Regions from separate parts of the Romboutsia sp. genome, predicted to be linked through region 4. Evidence: riboswitches for the same ligand, from Rfam matches in the RefSeq annotation. Region 4 holds a riboswitch; each other region holds the start of a gene.

Region 1 (3,218 bases), on a different contig from region 4:
TTTTGCAATATAGGCTTCTCTTCCACCTTCTACTGCTAATTTAAAAGCTTTTGCCATTTTTATAGGATCATTTGCTGATGCTATTGCAGTGTTTACTAATACTGCTGCTGCCCCCATTTCCATTGCTTCCATTGCTTGTGATGGCTTTCCAATACCTGCATCCACTATTATAGGTATATCTAATTCTTCTATCATGATTTTTATCATTTCTTTCATTTTAATTCCTCTGTTAGAGCCAATAGGTGATCCCAGTGGCATAACTGCTGCTGCCCCAGCTTCTATAAGCCTTCTACCTGCATAAAGGTCTGGTGTCATATATGGAAGTACTACAAATCCTTCTTGTGCTAATATTTTTGTAGCTTTTATTGTTTCTTCATTATCTGGTAATAAATATTTATTGTCTGAAATAACCTCTATTTTTATGAAATTCCCGCATCCCATTTTACGTGCTATTCTTGCTATTCTTACTGCTTCTTGATGATTTGTTGCTCCTGATGTGTTTGGTAATATTGTCATATGATTTGGTATGTGTGTTAATATATTTTCTTCCCTATTATCTAAATCAACTCTTCTTAGTGCCATAGTGATTATTTGACTGTCACTTTCTTTAATTACCTTTGGTAATATATCATTAGAACCGTATTTGCCAGTTCCTATTAAAAGTCTACTATTAAACTCGTGTCCACCTAAAATTAATTTATCCATATTTCCCTCCTGATTTTTTAATTAAATTTAATTATTTATTAGAATCTGCATAGCTAAATTAGCCATATGATTAGCACAAATAGCAACTCTTGGCGCCATAAGCCCTTCTCCTATTTTGGCTTCATTTACTAAATCTCCACATATATAAAACTTTTCTCTAATCTTTTTAGTTTTTATTATATTTGAATCATAATATCCTGCCATTCCTGATGATGCAATCAAATATTTATCTTTCATATTTATTAAAACATAATTGCTAATTTGAGCTTTATACTTTGGATTGTCAAAGGCTTCAATTATTATATCTACGTCATTAAATACATTCATATTTTCTTTACTTACAAGCATATTGTAAGTTTTTATATTTATAAACGGATTTATTTTAGATATATTCTCATACATTGCTTGTGTTTTATATTTACCTATATCATCTATAAAGTATTGTTGCCTATTGAGGTTTGATGGTTCTACAACATCAAAATCTACAAGAACTAATTGTCCCACTCCAATTCTTGCTAGAGATATAGCTATATTTGATCCTAATCCTCCAAGACCTAAGATTGCTATTTTTCCTTTTTTAAGTTTGTTGTGTACATTAGGAGTATGCCTTGCTATTAACAAGTTTTCTAACTCATCTAAACTTAAACTTTCCCCTTTTTTAATTAATGTAATCTTATCTTTCTCTCTAAGCATTTCATCTTTTTCTATTGGATGTCCATTTAAAATGACTACATCACTATCTTTTTTATATTCATCTTTTACTTGATAAGCAGTTATATTTTCTTTTACCTCTAGAAGCTTTTCATTTATAAAAATTTGCATTTTAGCCTCCCCCAACAAAGTTAATAAGTTCTATAACATCTTCTTCCTTTAATATATATTTTTCGAAATCTTCTTCTTCTAATATATCAAAGTTTACTTCTACTACTACTCTATCTTTGCTTATATCAAAATCATTTAATAAACTAAGTATATTTTTATCTTCTTTAAATTTTATCTCTTTCCCATTTACCTTCATCTTCTCACCCCTATCTATAATATAAAAAAAAGTGCTTATCCTTAATCAAAAGGAAAGCACTTTCATAATTTACGTACGCTAAATAATCTCTATTTATTAGTAAAATTATATTAAAAAGCTTCCCTTCGCAAGCATTACCTTGATCAGGTGGTTAGGGTCTTTAAGTTGAGGCTTTATTCTCAGCTAGCCAATTCTAGCTCCCCTAGCTCTAATTCTATTATTTATTTTTACAAGTTGAGTATAGCATAGTGATTTTATTACTTCAATATTATAATACATTTTTTTACATATATTTTTTTAATATTTTATTTACATTTTTTATGATTGACTTTATATTTTTTAAATTATATAATTATAAGGATTTTGTATCTAATTACTGCAAAATTTAACTACCCAGTTTGAATTTTAATTACATATATTTAATATACTCATATTTTTTATTTGAGTATATAAGTGTTGAACCCCCCACTTGAAAAAAACCTACAAGTGCGGGGTTTTTAATTTATTTAAGATTATTTTTATAATAGTTATTACCAAGGAGGAACTTAATGATAAAAAATACAATAACAAACTATCAAAAAGACAAAGAATTTTATAAGCACTTATTTTTAATTACATTGCCAATAGTGTTACAAAACCTGATAACATCATCTCTTAATATGTTAGATACTATGATGATAGGTAAGGTTGGTGAAATACAATTAGCTTCTGTTGGAATTGCTAATCAGTATTATTTTTTATTTTCACTACTTGCAAATGCTATTGCAATAAGTTCGGGTGTACTTATTGCTCAATTATATGGAAAGGGAGATACTAATAATATAAAAAGGGTCTTATCTAGATCATTATTTTATAGTATATCGTTAACTATTATATTTATGACTTTAGGGCTTTTAATACCAGAAAAAATAATAGCAGTTTTTAATAATGATCCTACTGTTATAAAAATTGGTGTTGAATACTTACAAATAGCCATAATAAGTTATTTTTTCACTACTATAACATTCACATTTGCCAGTGGGCTTAGAAGTATAGGTAATACTAAATTGCCTATGTGGGCAAGTTTAATCGCACTTATAGTTAATGGTGTATTAAACTCAATATTAATATTTGGACTCTTTAAAATGCCTGTTCTTGGTATAAAAGGTGCTGCTATAGCTACTCTTATAGCTAGAATAGTTGAATGTTTAATAGTTCTTATAACAGTTTATACTAAAGTAGATATTTTAAAGCTAAGATTTAAATATATCTTTGAATTACCTAAGTCACTGTCTTCTGCTTTAACATCTGTTACTATTCCAATACTTGCAAATGAAGCTTGTTGGGCATTCGGTAATATAACTTATGCAGCGATTTATGCAAGAATAGGCACTGGAGCTGCTGCTTCTATACAAATTTGTTCAACTGTAATGAATTTATTTATGATAATTTCATTTAGTCTTGCTAATGCATCTGTTGTTATAATTGGAAATGAAATAGGAGCTGATAAAAAAGA
Region 2 (3,218 bases), on a different contig from region 4:
GAAAAAAGAGATATGCTTAAAAAAGGTGATGTACTAGTAGAAGCAACTAGTGGAAATACTGGAATAGCATTAGCTATGATAGGAAAATTAAAAGGATATGAAGTAATAATAGTAATGCCAGAGACTATGAGTATAGAAAGAAGAGAGCTTATGAAAGCCTATGGAGCAAAGCTTATTTTAACTGATGGAAAGCTTGGAATGAGCGGTTCTATAAAAAAAGCAGAAGAACTTTTAAATGAAAATAATAATTACAAAAGTTTAAAGCAATTTGATAATGAAGATAATCCAAAGGGTCATTATCAAACTACAGGGGTTGAAATATTAAACGCAGTAAGTGATTTAGATATATTTGTTTGTGGTGTAGGTACAGGGGGGACTTTAAGTGGGGTGGCAAGATATTTAAAAGAGAAAAATCCTAATATAAAAATAGTAGCCCTAGAGCCTAAAAATTCTCCAGTTATATCTAATGGACAAAGTGGACCTCATAAGATTCAGGGTATAGGAGCAGGATTTATTCCTAAAAACTATGATGCTAATTTAGTAGATGAAGTAATGACAATAGACGATGAAGAAGCTTTTCAAGGGGTTAGATTAATGGCGGATAAAGAATCTATATTAGTTGGTATATCTTCAGGAGCTAATGTTTTTGGTGCTTTAAAACTAGGTAAAATGTATCCTGATAAAAAGATCGTTACAATAGCACCAGATGGTATTGAAAAATATATATCTATGGATATTTTCAAATAATAAATTGATTTAATTAAAAGGCATAAGGTAAATTAAGGGGATGATAAAATTGTTTAGAAAAATAAATAAAGATATAGAATATATAATGGAAAATGATCCAGCAGCAACAAGTAAAATAGAGGTATTTTTACTATATCCATCTATTCACGCTAGATTAATTCATATGGTATCGCATTTTTTATATAATCATAAGCGTTTTTTTACTGCAAGGCTTATATCTCAAATAGCAAGGTTTTTAACAGGAATTGAAATACATCCAGGAGCAAAGCTAGGAGAAAGTATATTAATAGATCATGGAATGGGAGTTGTAATTGGAGAAACTGCAGAAGTTGGAGATAGAGTAACAATTTACCATGGAAGCACATTAGGAGGCACTGGTAAAGATAGTGGAAAAAGACATCCAACTGTTGGAAATGATGTAATAATAGGGGCGGGGGCAAAGATACTAGGCCCTATTAACATAGGTTCTAATTCAAAAGTTGGAGCTAATGCAGTAGTTATAAAAGATGTACCAGATGGAGCTACAGTAGTTGGAGTAGCTGCAAATGTAGTTAGATTAAAAGGGAATAAAATGTAACAATGATTGACAATAAAATAAAAAGTACTATAATTAACTTGTAAATAAAAAATTATAAATGAAAATAGCTAGGGGAGCCAAAAGGCTGAGAGGATTTACTGACCCTTATACCGGATCTGGATAATGCCAGCGTAGGAAAGCTTATACATGAATTTGAATATATAATATATTTATAAGTGTAATCAAGCCATACCTAAATCAGGTATGGCTTTTTGATTAGCGCAAATTTTATATAATACAATTAAGGGGGCAACTATGAGAAATTACAAAATACCAACACTTACAATAGCAGGGTCAGATTGCAGTGGAGGAGCTGGTGTACAAGCTGATTTAAAAACATTTAGTGCCATAGGAACTTATGGAATGAGTGTGATAACAGCAATAACAGCACAAAATACACAAGGAGTATTTGAAGTAGAAGAGTTAAGCCAAAGTATAATAAAAAAACAAATAGAAGTAGTATTTGATGATATAAGACCAAAGGCTGTAAAAATAGGTATGGTATCAAGTCCAGAAATAATATTAGAAATAGCAAATACTTTAAAAAAATACAAACCAGAAAACTTAGTAGTAGATCCAGTTATGATATCAAAGAGTGGATTTAGCTTACTTAGACCAGAAGCTAAAGCAAATATGATAAAACATTTAATACCAATGGCATACATAATAACTCCAAATGTGCCAGAGGCAGAAGCTATAACAGGTATGAAGATAGATACTTTAGAAGAGATGCGTATGGCAGGGGAAAAAATACTACAAATGGGACCAAAATATGTATTAATGAAGGGGGGGCATTTAGATGGAGATGCTATAGATTTACTAATTGGAAAAGATGTGTTTGAAGTTTATGAAAGTAAAAGATTAGACAGAAAAAATACTCATGGAACAGGATGTACTATATCTTCTGCAATAGCTTCTCATCTAGCATTAGGATATGAGATAAAAGGAGCAGTTGCACTTAGTAAAATTTATATAACAGAAGCTATAAAAAATAGTTTTGATATAGGTCACGGGGTAGGACCAGTTCATCATTTTTATAAATTTGATAAATAAAATAGAGGGGAAATTCATGAAAAATAATATAAAAGAACAATTAAAGCTATACTTAGTAACAGATAGTGAAATATTAAAAAACAGGGACTTTTATAAATGTATAGAAGAGGCTATAAAAGGCGGAGTTACTATGGTGCAGTTAAGAGAAAAAAATGCATCTGGTAGTGAATTTTTAGAAAAGGCTATGAAGTTAAGAGAGTTAACTAAAAAATATAATGTTAGTTTTATAATAAATGATAGAGTAGATATTGCAATGCTTTGTGATGCTGATGGAGTTCATGTAGGACAAAGTGATATAGATGCAAAATCAGTTAGAATGTTAATAGGAAAAGGAAAGATACTAGGTGTTTCTGCTAGAGATTTAAAAGAAGCTCAAAAGGCTAAAGAAGATGGTGTTGATTACATAGGTGTAGGTGCTATGTATAATACTTCTACTAAATTAGATGCAAAATCAGTATCATTTGATACAGTAAGGGAAATAAAGTCAGAAGTTGATATTCCAATAGTTTTAATAGGCGGAATTGATTTAAATAATTTAGAGGATTTGAAAGAATTAGAAACTGATGGATATGCAGTAGTTTCAGCAATTCTCAAAAAAGAAGATATACGCTTAGAAAGTAAAAAATGGATTGAAAAAATAGATTAATTTAAATAAATATAAAATTGAAATACAAAAAAGGAAGCATAGGGGGCTTCCTTTTTTGTATATAAAAATTAGAATTAACCTTTATAAGGAACTTTTTTTGGTGGCATATATTTTTCTTTAATAGTAGGCTTAGATTCAGGACCTTGAGGACCAGCAGGACCCATGTCGCCTTTATCGCCTTTATCACCCTTAGGA
Region 3 (3,218 bases), on a different contig from region 4:
TACTATTTCAACATCTAGACCTTCTTCTTTATAATATCCATTTTCAAGAGCAACAAATAATCCTGTATGATTAGTATTTGGTGTCCAATCTAGTACCATTGTTACCTTTTCATTTTTTGATTCTTCTTTGTTCGTATCTGTATTTTCATTTTTATTTGAACATCCACTAAGTACACTCATTGTAAGTACACTTACAAGTCCTAAACTTACTAATTTTTTTAATTTCATAAAATCCTCCCTATATATTATGTCTTAAGGCTATTTTTTTAATAGCTTGTACTATTACTACAAATATCAAACTAAATATTATTACTAATATAGTAGATGCAAAAACTTTATCTAATGCATATGCACTCTTTGATCTTACCATATATACACCTAACCCTTTTGTTCCACCTAACCATTCTGCTACAGTTGCAGCAACTACGGTATAAGTTGCTGATATTTTAAGCCCTGAGAAAAATTTATCCATAGCCATTGGAAATTTAAGATGTATAAATGTAGATAATTTACTACTATTCATAGTTTTAAATAAATTCAAATAATCCTTGTCTATATTTTCCATACCATCTACAAAACTTATAAGTATTGGGAAAAAACAAGTCATAGTTACCATTATAACTTTAGGCAACATATCAAATCCAAACCATATTATTAAAAGTGGTGCTATTGCAATAGTTGGTATCGTTTGCGATACAACCATGATAGGATATACACATTTCTTGAAAATGGGTATGAAATCCATAAGTATTCCCATAGTTAAAGATAGTATTATAGCTATTATAAATCCTATTGTAGCTTCATTTAAAGTGGTTATAGTGTTAACGTATAAGTTTAAGTAATCTTTATAAAATACCTTCAGTATATCTGTTGGAGCTGGTAATATATATTGAGGTACATTTTGTACTTTGACTATTGCTTCCCATATAATTAACAAAACTAAAAATGTAGCTATAGGATATAAGCTATTTTTTACTTTATCTATGGTTTTTAAGTTTTTCATTTATAGTTATTCCCCCAGCTTTTTCATCTATCCTAGCTGTTGTTATAACTCTTTCGCAACCAAGATTAAAAGGAATTCTATGTATTACCTTTAAAAGGTCAAATACTTCTTCAAATTCTCCTTCTATTGTTGTACTCATCGCACCTATTTCATGTTTAAGTCCACTTTTTTGAATTTCTTCTATACATGCATCTACTACTTTATACATTTCTTCTTCTCCTGCATAAGGTCTTAAGGGCATTACTGCTACATCTACTATTACCATATAGTTCACCATCCTTTAAAGTTAATTTTTATTCATATACATAAATTCCAGTTTCTTGTCATAAATTAAGCCTATATATCCAAAAATATACTAAAAATTATTTTATAAATTTCGTAATATATTTAAATCTTATAGTTTAATCAAAAAGGTCTTATCCAACTAGGATAAGACCTTACAAGCTCTTTTTATATAAGCTATTTTATCTCCCTACGCTGGCATTATCCAAACAGGTTAAAGGGTCGAGATTTGTATCTCCTCTCAGCTGACTAGCTCCCCAAAATATGTATTTTCAACTTGATTATACTATACTTATCAAATTTTAACAATTATTTTATATTTGTACTTACTTATTAATATTTCATATACTATAATAAGTATATATTGCTTATTAAGGAGGTCATTATGATTAACACCCTAAAAAATAAATTTAAAAACTATAAACCGTATATAAACGGACATCAAAATATGAAAAAAGCTTCTGTTCTAATTCCTATTGTAAAAAAGGATAATAGTTACTATATATTGTTTCAAGTTCGTTCTAAAAATTTAAAAACTCAACCTAATGAAATATCATTTCCTGGTGGAAAAATAGAACCTAATGAATCCCCACTTGATGCAGCTATTAGAGAAACCTGTGAAGAACTTGGTACTAATAAAAACAATATTGATATTATATCTGACCTTGATTTACTTATTACACCTGCAAATTTAATAATACATCCTTATGTAGGATATATAAAGGATATAAGTAATCTAAATATAAATAAAGATGAAGTAGATCATATATTTTTAGTTCCAATTTCATACTTACTAAAATATGAGCCTAGTTATTATAACAATGAAATCAAAATTATTCCGAATGAAAATTTTCCATATGATATTATTCCCAATAATCATAACTATAAGTTTGATAGTGGTAATTATCCTGTACTCTTTTATGAATATGAAAACTATATCATTTGGGGAATTACTGCTAAAATTCTTGAAAATTTCTTGATGCTAATAATGAATTAGTAGTACATTGCCCAAACTTAGGTTCAAAAAACATTTAAATTATACTAAAAAATACCTTATATAGTAGACTTTTTTAATTGTCTATTGTATAGGGTATTTTTTAGTATTTTTATAGCTTGTTATGTTAATTTTTTATCTACTAAATTCTTCTATAAATATCTTTACTAATTCTGGGTCAAATTGCGTTCCTGAGCACTTTTTAATTTCTTTTATAGCTTCTTCGTTACTCATTTTCAACTTATAGGCTCTTTCACTAGTCATTGCATCATAAGAGTCTGCTATACAAATTATTCGCGATAAAAATGGTATTTTTTTACCTTTCAAACCTAAGGGATATCCTTTTCCATCCCATCGTTCATGATGTGATAATATATTGTTTGCAACATGTGCTATTTCATAATTAGATTTAGCTACTCTATAACCTTTTTCTGTATGAGTTTTGATTATATCAAACTCACCATCCGTAAGTTTCTCCGGTTTTGATAATATTTCATCTGGTATTCCTATTTTACCTATATCATGTAATTTAGCTGATAATATAAGTTCCTTCATTTGACTAGAATTAAGTTCCATACTATCACCTAATTTTTTTACATAATTAACGACTCTATCTGTGTGTTGCTTAGTTTCTAGACTTTTTTCTGTGAGAGATTCATTTAATGCATTTAGTATTCTTTTTTTAGAACCAATATGACTTGGAAGTTTCTCTTTGTATAACTTTTCTTCCGCTTCTTTTAATATATCATTTATATTTTGGTTAATGTTAGTTTTTGTTGCACATCCTAAAGATATCCTAAGTGGTATAGATGTATATGATTCTTTTTTACATGCGCTCTTAATTTTATTACATATTTCATTTGCTTCTTCATGTTCTGTATTTGGGAGTAATATAACAAATTCATCTCCACCCCAACGCACTATCAAGCTTTCTTTTTT
Region 4 (3,218 bases):
GCTACTTTTTATTTATGCTGCTACTATTTTTTTAAGGCTTGTAAGTGGTAATAATGAAAGTATAATAACACAAAGTAATCCTTCTACTCCATTTCCTGAAAAATTATATATAAATGAGTAAACTATAGGATTCATGCCTTCTGGTGCAAATTGTCCAAAAAATACTACTCCTGATATAAAGTGTAGTGTTGTATTTAAAAATACTGCTACTAAACTTCCTAATATAATATTTTTTTTGTTATCTTTTCCAAACGTATCACTAAGCCCTAGTGCCATGTGTGGAAGTGCATAATCAAGTATTACTTGTGCTGGATGAACTATATAACCTTCCATTAATAAACTTATAAGGCCTGTGATAAGTCCTGCTGTAAGCCCTGCTTGTCTAGAGTAAAATATTGATACTAATAATAGAGGAAGCATTGCAAACATGTTTATTCCTCCACCTTGAGGATATTTTATAAATGGTATTAATGATAGTATATAGCTCATAGAACTAAACATTGCTATTGCTACCATTTCTTTTGTTTTAAACTTATAATCCTTCATTTTCATAATATATAAAACTAACGGTATTATAAATATTAAAAGTAAAATTGTATTAAACATATTCTATTTCTCCCCCTTGTTATTTTTTAAATTTCTAAAATATATTTTAAATCATATAAAATCAAATATATAAAGCTGAGTTATTTAAACTAGCAATTTTCTACTAAGTACTAAATCTTATATCTTCTCTATCTTTGCATATTTATTTAATTTTTCAGAATCTAGGCTATACACTTCATCCATTAAATTAACTTTGAAAGTTCCAATTTTAGGATTATTAATGTCTGCTAATTCTCCGCTTAAAGACATTGTAAGTACCCCCATTGTAGCTCCTTCTATAGTCTTTTCACTACATGCTATACAACTTGCTATTAAACTAGCACTCATACATCCTGTTCCTGTTATACTTTTTAGTTTCGAGGTTCCATTATTTATTTTATAAACTGTATCTCCGTCAGTTACTATATCTATTTTCCCAGTTGCTACTACTACACATTCTAATTTTTTAGCAACCTTCTTTATCATTTCAGCTGAATCTTCATCCTCGTCAAAAGAATCTACACCTTTTCCTTTTACCTCAAACCCACCAATGAACTTCATTTCAGCTATATTTCCTTTTACTACATCAAATTTAACTTCATTTAATAATTTATTTATAAGCTCTGCTCTTGCCTTAGTTGCAAATACTCCTACTGGATCTAATATTATAGGCTTATTGTACTTGTTTGCAGTTTTTCCTGCTAGTAGATATAAGTCTAGTAATTCTGAGTTCATAGTTCCTATATTTATTACAACTGAACTTGCAACACTTACAATATCATCTACTTCCTCATATGAAAAACTCATTAAAGGACTCGCCCCTATTGCTAAAGTTATATTTGCACAATCGTTTATTGTTACGTTATTAGTATAATGAAGTACTAATGGATTTGTTTCTTTAACCTTTTGAATTAAATTAAACATATACTTATTCCCCCTAACATTTTTGCTTTATAATTTAACAATTAAAAAAAGCTATACCTAATAGGCATAGCTTTATAGTTACATAGTACAATTATAAATATTATTATATTTATGTAAAAGCTTTCCTACGCTGGTATTATCCAGATCAGGTATAAGGGTCGGTAATCCTCTCAGCCACTTGGCTCCCCTAGCTATTTTGTTTTGTTTTACAATTTAATTATAGTCTTTTACTTTTCATTGTCAACTAAAATATTCCATGAAATAACAAAAGACACTAGATTTAATAATTATAGTCATCAAATCTAATGCCTTTTACCAAAGCTATCACCTTTTAGTGAGCTTTTCCCTCTTTTTTGATTTTTATTAAATAATATTTACTATTTAGCATACAATCAATTATTGGCTATTGACTTCATTAGCTAATAGCTATAAATTAAAATGAGGTTTTTTTAATTCTGATAAGTTATTTAATATGATATCAACAGATATCTCATCATCTAAACACCCAATAGTTACTAGTAAAAGGTTAGGTTATAGTCCTAGCTTTTATCTAGTGAGTTTAGATACAAAATTAATTTTCATTAACTCTGTACTTATATATTAACCATTTTAAAGTTTAAAATTCATATTTTTATAAAAATTTTAATTTTCTTATACATCTCTCACTGAAGCTTAAAATTCGCTTATTTTAATATTGGTAGAATCCAAATTCACCTTCTACTGAAAATTTATCTCTACTTAATAAACCACCATATGATATTGTTAGGCTATATAATTGGTCTACTAGGTTTCTATTTATTATTACAGTATACCCATCAACTTCATATACTTCGTCATTTTCTTTTATTTCATCTAATTCAAAGTCAAGCTTTGCATCATCATGCATAGTTATACATCTTGTGCGTATTCTTATATTTTTATGCTCGCTATTTTGCATTAATTTATCAAGTTCTATCTTTGCGCTTTGTGTTATAAGTATATCCATTGTTTTTCTCCTATAATTTGAATTTTCTTTTATACTTTTATAGGTATAATACCCAATTGTTCCAAATATAACACATAATAATACTACTGTAAAGTATGTTCCCATGCCTTAAATACTTATAGTAGCAATCTTTCTCGTTTTATAGTTTATATTCTAATGTTTATCAGTAAAATCAATACGCACATTGCTATTGAATAATTTGATTGAAGTTTGTTATTATAAGTATTTTTTAATATTTATTAAATTTCGTGCCCTAATAATAAGATCATACTTTCAAGTTTATCTATATTATTTTCATTTCCTTTTTCATATAAATGCAAACATTTTTTTACCTTAGTTTCTCCTTTTATTAACTTTGTCGCAAATGCTAAACAAGTTTGTTGTCCACACTTTTTACAGTTTAGCTTAGGTAAATAAGTGTATGCCTCTATTGGGCTTGGTAATTTTATAAGTTCATATGATGGTTGTATTTCACTTCTTTTTTCATCTACTTCATTTATAATATCTTTTAAATAATCTAATACTTCAAATGCTTCTGTTTCATTAAGTAATTTTGCAACGTTAATATTCTCTTCAAAAATAGTTATAATTTTATGTTCCTTGTTAAACACAAAAGTATTTGCTCTTTGATTGTATATTGCTGTTTTTAAATATGAATTTAAATAAGGAAATATATCGCTTATATTCCTAGGTAAACTAGCTTTTATCCTTATTCTCTTCGCAT

Evidence for each region. Region 4 has a riboswitch for thiamine pyrophosphate ahead of thiM (hydroxyethylthiazole kinase). Riboswitches for the same ligand answer to the same signal wherever they lie in the genome.
Region 1: it holds a riboswitch for thiamine pyrophosphate, as region 4 does, so the genes downstream of both, thiS (sulfur carrier protein ThiS) here and thiM (hydroxyethylthiazole kinase) in region 4, are expected to answer to the same signal.
Region 2: it holds a riboswitch for thiamine pyrophosphate, as region 4 does, so the genes downstream of both, thiD (bifunctional hydroxymethylpyrimidine kinase/phosphomethylpyrimidine kinase) here and thiM (hydroxyethylthiazole kinase) in region 4, are expected to answer to the same signal.
Region 3: it holds a riboswitch for thiamine pyrophosphate, as region 4 does, so the genes downstream of both, AC11VW_RS04225 (MTH1187 family thiamine-binding protein) here and thiM (hydroxyethylthiazole kinase) in region 4, are expected to answer to the same signal.

What each region holds. Positions count from the first base shown of each region.
Region 1 covers NZ_JBXKIW010000044.1:53,096-56,313, forward strand. Annotated here, with positions in the region: gene AC11VW_RS05750 (HisA/HisF-related TIM barrel protein) at 1-705, opposite strand, end outside; gene thiF (thiamine biosynthesis protein ThiF) at 733-1,527, opposite strand; gene thiS (sulfur carrier protein ThiS) at 1,529-1,723, opposite strand; TPP riboswitch at 1,827-1,937, opposite strand; gene AC11VW_RS05765 (MATE family efflux transporter) at 2,272-3,218, shown strand, end outside.
Region 2 covers NZ_JBXKIW010000047.1:24,957-28,174, reverse strand. Annotated here, with positions in the region: gene cysK (cysteine synthase A) at 1-747, shown strand, start outside; gene epsC (serine O-acetyltransferase EpsC) at 788-1,324, shown strand; TPP riboswitch at 1,385-1,479, shown strand; gene thiD (bifunctional hydroxymethylpyrimidine kinase/phosphomethylpyrimidine kinase) at 1,580-2,377, shown strand; gene thiE (thiamine phosphate synthase) at 2,394-3,023, shown strand; gene AC11VW_RS06400 (collagen-like domain-containing protein) at 3,098-3,218, opposite strand, start outside.
Region 3 covers NZ_JBXKIW010000038.1:19,266-22,483, forward strand. Annotated here, with positions in the region: gene AC11VW_RS04215 (ABC transporter substrate-binding protein) at 1-228, opposite strand, end outside; gene AC11VW_RS04220 (ABC transporter permease) at 239-1,003, opposite strand; gene AC11VW_RS04225 (MTH1187 family thiamine-binding protein) at 978-1,268, opposite strand; TPP riboswitch at 1,456-1,555, opposite strand; gene AC11VW_RS04230 (NUDIX hydrolase) at 1,671-2,282, shown strand; gene AC11VW_RS04235 (sensor domain-containing diguanylate cyclase/phosphohydrolase) at 2,415-3,218, opposite strand, start outside.
Region 4 covers NZ_JBXKIW010000091.1:19,447-22,664, reverse strand. Annotated here, with positions in the region: gene thiT (energy-coupled thiamine transporter ThiT) at 13-606, opposite strand; gene thiM (hydroxyethylthiazole kinase) at 724-1,509, opposite strand; TPP riboswitch at 1,615-1,708, opposite strand; gene AC11VW_RS14595 (hypothetical protein) at 2,198-2,494, opposite strand; gene AC11VW_RS14590 ((Fe-S)-binding protein) at 2,734-3,218, opposite strand, start outside.